DNA from 3 places in the Novosphingobium pentaromativorans US6-1 genome. Region 1 is predicted to be linked to each of the others. Evidence: riboswitches for the same ligand, from Rfam matches in the RefSeq annotation. Region 1 holds a riboswitch; each other region holds the start of a gene.

The links. A riboswitch is a leader RNA that binds a small molecule or an ion and turns the genes downstream of it on or off. The one in region 1 is predicted to bind cobalamin.
Region 2: linked by a shared signal. The riboswitch ahead of JI59_RS03240 (DUF1636 domain-containing protein) and the one ahead of JI59_RS15090 (TonB-dependent receptor plug domain-containing protein) in region 1 are both predicted to bind cobalamin.
Region 3: linked by a shared signal. The riboswitch ahead of JI59_RS16650 (HoxN/HupN/NixA family nickel/cobalt transporter) and the one ahead of JI59_RS15090 (TonB-dependent receptor plug domain-containing protein) in region 1 are both predicted to bind cobalamin.

Annotation. Positions count from the first base shown of each region.
Region 1 is NZ_CP009291.1:3,229,263-3,231,520, reverse strand. Features, by position in the region: gene JI59_RS15090 (TonB-dependent receptor plug domain-containing protein) at 1-816, opposite strand, end outside; cobalamin riboswitch at 911-1,107, opposite strand; gene JI59_RS15085 (cell wall hydrolase) at 1,303-2,258, shown strand, end outside.
Region 2 is NZ_CP009291.1:718,067-720,324, reverse strand. Features, by position in the region: gene JI59_RS03250 (histidine phosphatase family protein) at 1-94, opposite strand, end outside; gene cobT (nicotinate-nucleotide--dimethylbenzimidazole phosphoribosyltransferase) at 91-1,107, opposite strand; gene JI59_RS03240 (DUF1636 domain-containing protein) at 1,104-1,511, opposite strand; cobalamin riboswitch at 1,691-1,885, opposite strand; cobalamin riboswitch at 1,945-2,153, shown strand; gene cobO (cob(I)yrinic acid a,c-diamide adenosyltransferase) at 2,251-2,258, shown strand, end outside.
Region 3 is NZ_CP009291.1:3,536,531-3,538,788, reverse strand. Features, by position in the region: cobalamin riboswitch at 14-251, opposite strand; gene JI59_RS16650 (HoxN/HupN/NixA family nickel/cobalt transporter) at 327-1,373, opposite strand; cobalamin riboswitch at 1,556-1,812, opposite strand; gene JI59_RS16645 (diaminopimelate decarboxylase) at 1,909-2,258, opposite strand, start outside.

The sequences.
Region 1 (2,258 bases):
GCGGGTCTTCTGGTACTCGGGCGTATCGGCGAAAGTGTAATCGGGCGCAGGATAGCCATCGAGGTCGAGCGTGCCATCGGTAAAGCGGCCCACCACGCTGGCGGTAAGGCCCGGCACCAGATCGACGTGGGCACGGCCACCGGCCCGCCACTGCCTGAAGCCGTCGGCCTCGGTACCGGACGCCGCCTGGCTGATGCCATCGGTGCGCATGTAACCGCCGTTGAGGTTGACGCCGTAAGTCTCGCCGGAAAGCCCGGCCGAAACCTGCCCGTCGAAGCTGTCGCGCGCGCCATACTCTGCCGAGCCCTCGACGCCGTTGACGTCGCGGCTGGTGATCGCCAGCACGCCGCCGATGGCTTCCGATCCCCAGACGACCGAGTTCGAACCGCGCAGCAGTTCGACCCTGCCGACCGGCCCGGTCATCAGGTTGCCGAAATCGAACCCGCCGCTGGGCGCGGCAATGTCCGCAACGCGCAGGCCGTCGACCAGCACCAGAAGCTGCTGGGAATTGGCGCCGCGCACGAACAGGCTCGTCGTCCCGCCGATGCTGCCGTTACGGCTGAAGGTCACGCCCGGCAGGCGCTCCAGCACGCGGGCGACGTCCGGCCCCTGGATGGAATCGATCTCCTCGCTGCCGACGACGCTGACGGGCTGCCCCGCCTGATCGACGCGCAGCGCGCTGCCGGTCGCGATCACCGTGATCGCGTCGCCCAGCGGAACGAACGGCGCGACATCGGCCTCATCGGCAAGAGCGGGGGAAACAAGAGCGGGTGTGGACACGGCAAGCGCGGTGCCGAGCAGATACAGATACTTCACGTACAAACCTCCAACCTGAACGAAGCGTCGCTCGTGGCTGAGGCCGCGCCTTCACGGCGCATGACTCGCTGCATTCCGGTCCAACCCGCCCGGCGCGGAACGACCATCACTGGCAGGTCTCCTGGCTCCCGGATCATAGCGCCGCCCCACCTTCCCGGCATCCTTGTGACAAGACGCCAGTGGCCAATCGGGACGGAACTCCCCGGTCACAGTTGCGGGGACAGCGCCGGAATCGAACCGGCTTCCCTCTTAGGTCCGGCAAGCCGGACAACCCGTGACGTGGCCGGGCGGATACTGCGGTGTTGCAGGCTTTGCAAGCACGGCCGCGCAAGTACCTGCCCGCGCAACCGGTTTGTTTACCGGTTAAGGCTACAAGGCGGCGGTGTGTCGCTTCGGGACGGCGACCACGGAGCGGATGCGCCGGATCGATAGGCGGGTTAGGCGCAGGATGCGCCGACGAGCCACGTTGACGGGGCGCACGTTGAAGTGGCGCACATTGACGGTGCGCACTTTGACAAGGCGAGCGAAAGGAACCGAGTGACCGAGCCACCTGCCCTGATGGCCCTGATCGGCGAAAGCGAGGCGCGCCCGCGCGACTTCGCGGCCCGGTTCGAGCGCGGGCGCAGGAACCGGCATGCGCACCGCGCCCATCTGCAGCGGCGCTGGAGCGTGGCCGCTGCAGGCCTTGCCGCCATCGCCCTGCCCGCCTTCGCCTCACCGGGACACTGGGACCGCTTCACCATCGCCGCTGCCACGGCCGAGGCGCAGACCCCCGAGCCGATGCCCTTCGAGCGCGCCGGATCGAGTTTTCCCGGCTCCGCCTTCTATTACCTCGAACAGGAAGCCGCGCCCCTGCAGGTGGGCGAAGGCATCCATTCCGACGCCGGGGACGCGGACGCACCGGCCCCTGAAGCCCGCGCCCCTGCCCGCCCGCTCACCATCGATGCCAGCGGCATCGACCGCACCCGCGCGCTGCAGTGCATGACCGCCGCCATATACTATGAAGCCGCAAGCGAGGCCGAAGCCGGCCAGCGTGCGGTTGCGCAGGTCGTGCTCAACCGGGTGGCCCACCCGGCCTATCCCAATACCGTGTGCGGCGTGGTCTACGAAGGATCGGAACGCTCCACCGGCTGCCAGTTCTCGTTCACCTGCGACGGCTCGCTCGCACGCAAACCTTCGCGCTATTTCTGGGACCGGGCGATGCAGGTCGCCCGCGCCGCGCTGACGGGCTACGTCTATGCCCCGGTCGGCCTGGCGACGCATTACCACACCGTGCAGGTCCATCCCTACTGGGCTGCGAGCCTCGAATACCTCGGCACCATCGGGGCGCATCGCTTCTACAGTTTCCATGGCGCGGCGGGCCGCCCGGGCGCCTTCCGCTTCGCCTACCTGGGCGGCGAACCGGCAGCCGCACCGCACCCCCGCGACACCGCTTCGCCCAC
Region 2 (2,258 bases), 1.5 Mb from region 1:
CCGATGCCAGCGGCGGCTCGTCGAGATGTCCGAGCATCAGGCCGGGACGCTGCGGAGCCCCGTGCCGCATGAGGTGCAGCACGAAACCCTTCATTGCGCTTGCGACACTCTGGCCTCGGCAAAGGTCGCCATGCCATTGTGCGCGGCAATCGCCGAACGCACGAGCTGCGTCGCCACTGCCGCGCCGGTCCCCTCGCCAAGGCGCATCCCGAGCCGCAGCAGGGGCTCGAGGCCCAGCCAGTCAAGCAGCCGCAGATGGCCCGCTTCCGCGGAACAGTGTGCAGCCAGGCAATGCGCCGCGAACTGCGGCTGGTCGGCCACCAGCGGCGCAATCGACGCGCATGCGATGTAGCCGTCGAGAAGGACCGGAATGCGTTTCATCCGCGCGGCCAGGATGGCCCCGGCCATGGCCGCGATTTCCCGTCCGCCCAGTCGGCGCAGGGTTTCGAAGGCATCGTTGCAGGCGGGGCCGTGACAGGCAAGCGCCAGCGAGACGACAATCCGCTTGCGCAGGACTCCGTCCATCTCGAGCCCGGTTCCGGCCCCTACCCAGTCTTCCACCGCGCCCTTGCAGGACTGCGCACAAAGGGCGGCAGCGGGCGTCGTGTTGCCGATGCCCATTTCGCCTACGAAGAGCAGATCCAGCCCATCTTCGACGACTCCGGCACCGGCATTGATCGCGGCAAGGCAATCGCCTTCGCTCATTGCCGGCTCTTCCACGAAGTCGGCAGTCGGCCTTTCCAGCTCGATGGGCACGATCACCAGTTCCGCGCCGCAGGCATCGGCCATGGCATTGATCGCCGCTCCGCCAGCTGCGAAATTGGCAACCATCTGGGCTGTCACTTCCGCAGGATAAGTGCTGAGGCCACGTGCCGCGATGCCGTGATTCCCGGCGAAGATCGCCGCACGGATACGATCCAGACGAGGCCTCTCGCGGTCCTGCCACGAGGCCATGAAGATGGCGATGTCTTCGAGACGGCCAAGCGATCCCAATGGCTTGGTCAGAGCGTTCTGGCGCAGCTGGGCGGCCGCCAGCGCCACTTTGTTGGCCGCAGGCAGATCGGCAAGGGCAGCCGCGAAAGCCCCCCGGCTTTCGAACTGGATCATGTGCAAAGATACCCTTCGGGCGGGGTACGCGTGATAAAATGACCTTTCACGCCCTGCGGCCAGCTGCGGTAGGGAACGACGCCTTCCTCGCTTTCAGCATGTTGCGCAGCATAGCTGAGGATCGCGTGCGCGGCCTCGCGGTCTGCGGCGAAATCGCCGAGAACGTAACCGACCTTGCCCGGCGCGCGGACATGCACCGTGCAGAAACGCTTGCAGGCAAACAGGCACGGCATTTCCTGCACGGCGACCGCCGCCAGGGCCGGTTCTTCGGCCTGGACTTCGCGCATGGCCGAGGCAAGGCGCGCACCGCCCCGCTTGCCATGCTCATCCTCGCGCTCGGTCTCGGAATGGCGGCAGGTCGAGCAGACCACCACAGAAGCTTCAGCTTTCACGGCACGCAGCATCAACGCATCGCTCCAGAACACGGACGACAAATAGACATCAAGAGCATGTTCACGCTCCCTCCTTGCAAACGGCTCCAGCCCTGCCGGAAGCGAGACCGGCAAGACGATGACTGTCGTTGCGCGAGGGACGACCCCGCTTTGCGCAAGGCCCTCGAACACCCGGTGCGCCCTGCCCGGATGAAGAACGACTGCGGCAGGCAGGTCTCCTGGCTCACGGGTCAGCGCCGCTCCGGCCGCCTTCTCAGGACCGGCTTGGGGTCCCAATGGCGAAATGGCCGGATGGCTCGCCGCTTACAGTTGCAGGGGCAGCCCGGGACTTGCACCCGAATTCCCTTTTGATCCCCTTGCGGGGAACCTGTCGCAGCCCGGCAAGTATCGCGCAGTCATGCCCTTCGCAAGCGCAATATGCTTGCAGGCAGCCTTGCCCTGACCTATCCGCGAGGCCGTAACGGGTGCCCGCAAGGGCTTAATCGGGAAGTCCGGGCAGCGAAGTCTTCGCCGCATCTACGGCACTGCTCCCGCAACTGTGACCGGTGAGCGCATCGCCATTATGCCATTGAACGGGCACACCCTGTTCGAGAAGGCGGCGAAAGGCGCGGCGAACCGGAAAGTCAGGAAACCGGCCCGCTACCGTCGTTCCTTCGCGCGGGCGGGATGAACCGGGCGGACGAGGGCCTCGCATCCTGCGGGCAATCCCTTGGCAAACGACAATCGTGCGTGCGTCGAAGAGGAAACCCGAGTGAATGC
Region 3 (2,258 bases), 310 kb from region 1:
CTGGATCAAGGCAAGAGCGACCGGTGCGCCGGCAGGTCTCCTGGCTTGCGGGTCACTGCTTGATGCACGCCTTCCCGGATCGCCTTGCGGCTTCATCCAGTGGCCGGCCCTTCGCGTGAGGAAGGGAACCGTGTGCATCTCGCTATCCGCTCACAGTTGCAGGGACAGCCGCGGTTTTGGGAAGGAGAGACCTTCCCGCACCGCATTCCCGATTAAGCCCCTTTCGGGGCACCGGCGCGATCATTCGAAGCACAGAATCGATCCGTGCTTCGAAGCGAGGCCCTAGAACAGATCGACCGCCAAGCCAATCGCCTAAGGACCGGTTCTCATGCCGAGACGCGCACTTCGATATCGTCGAAGCGCTTCCAGCGGTAGATCGCGAAGCTGGCGAGCCAGCACAGCACGAAAAGGCCGATGATGCCGAACCCCAGGCTGTTGAAGTTCTCTCCCAGTTCGCCGGCAATATCGAACAGGCCGCCGGTGAGGCCCAGCTTATCGCCGATCAGGGCGACCGTTTCGATCCCGCCGATGACGATGGCGACAAGCGCCGAAATCAGGGTGATGGTGATGTTGTAGTAGAGCTTGCGGATCGGCTTGACGAAAGCCCACTCGTAGGCGCCGAGCATGACGACGCCGTCGGCGGTATCGATCAGCGCCATGCCCACGGCGAAAAGCACCGGCAGGACGAGGATCGTGCCGATGGAGAGCCCGTCCGCCGCCTGCCCCGCCGAAAGGCCCAGGATGGCCACTTCGGTCGCGGTGTCGAAACCCAGCCCGAACAGGAAGCCCAGCGGAGCCATGTGCCAGCTGCGGGTGATGAGGCGGAACATCGGCCGGAAAAGGCGCGCCATCAGCCCGCGATTGCCCAGCAGCATGTCGAGGTCTTCCTCCACATAGGCGCCCCCGGCACGGACATGGGCGAAGGTCTTCCACACGTTGCGCAGGATGATCAGGTTCATGGCGGCAATCGAGAACAGGAAGATCGCCGAGATCGAGGTCGCGACGAGACCGCCGACCTGCTTGAGACTTTCGAACTGCGTCAGTGCGCTCGTCGTCAGGGCAATGGCTATGGCCGCGATGGTGACGATGCCGGAATGTCCGATGGCGAACCAGAAGCCGACTGCGATCGGGCGCTGACCGTCCTGCATCAGCTTGCGGGTCACGTTGTCGATGGCCGCGATATGGTCCGCGTCCACGGCATGACGCAGCCCCAGGCCCCATGCCAGCAGGGCCGTGCCGAGCATGAGCGGCTGATCGTGGAACAGCGAGAAAGCCCAGATCCAGGCGGCGATATTGGCGGCCACGAGCGGGCCGAAAAGCCAGCCTATCCGGCGGCGCAGGTTGGGTCGAACAGAATGCGGCAATTGAGCCATGATGCGAAATCGTCCTCCGGCGTCTTGCGACAAGGCCGGGACGAACCGCTCAGGCGAACGGCCGGAAGGCGCAGGCAACCGGACGCCAGGGCCAGTCGACACGCCGCTCCGCTGCGGCCCCGGCCGCAGGTTCGTCGCTCAGACGGAGTTCACCGTGCCGCGGCCATCCCCTGGACCAGGGCAAGAGCGACCAGACGCCGGCAGGTCTCCTGGCTCGCGGGTCACAGCTTGATGCACGCCTTCCCAGGCCCTTCGCGGCATGCCGCATTCGGCCCAGTGGCTGCTTCCCAGGCGCCCATGGCGCATGAAAAGCCCTGTGCATCGCGCTATCCGCTTACAGTTGCAGGGACAGCCGCGGACTTGGGAAAGGCAATCCCTTCCCCGCACCGCATTCCCGATTAAGCCCCTGTTACGGGGCACCGGCGCGATCAATGGGAATCGGCAAAAACCGATTCGAAGGTGCTGATAACACCCCGATTTCGCAGTGCCCATCGCAAGTTTGCGGCAATCGCGCGGCCCCGGCGCGGCGCGCAGCCTACAGGGCGCGTTCGGTAAAGGCGCCGCGCATGCAGTGGTTGGAACTCATCGCCGAGCCGTATCCCCCGGCATTGAGGAAGGCGATGAAGTCCCCCTCCTCAACGGGCGGAAGGAGCGTGTCGGCAGCCCAGATATCGAGCGCTTCGTTGATATTGCCGGCAATCGTCACCCGCTCGCCCGGCGCCGATCCATCGCCGCGCAGCAGGCAGGGAACCGGCTCGCACGGCAGGTCGTAGAAAGCAGGTTCCGGGTGGAGATTGAAGCCCCCGCCGACGAAGACGAACCGGGTGTCGCGCTTGATTTCGACGTCGGTCACGGGAAGCACGAGCATCCCGGCATCCTTGGCAA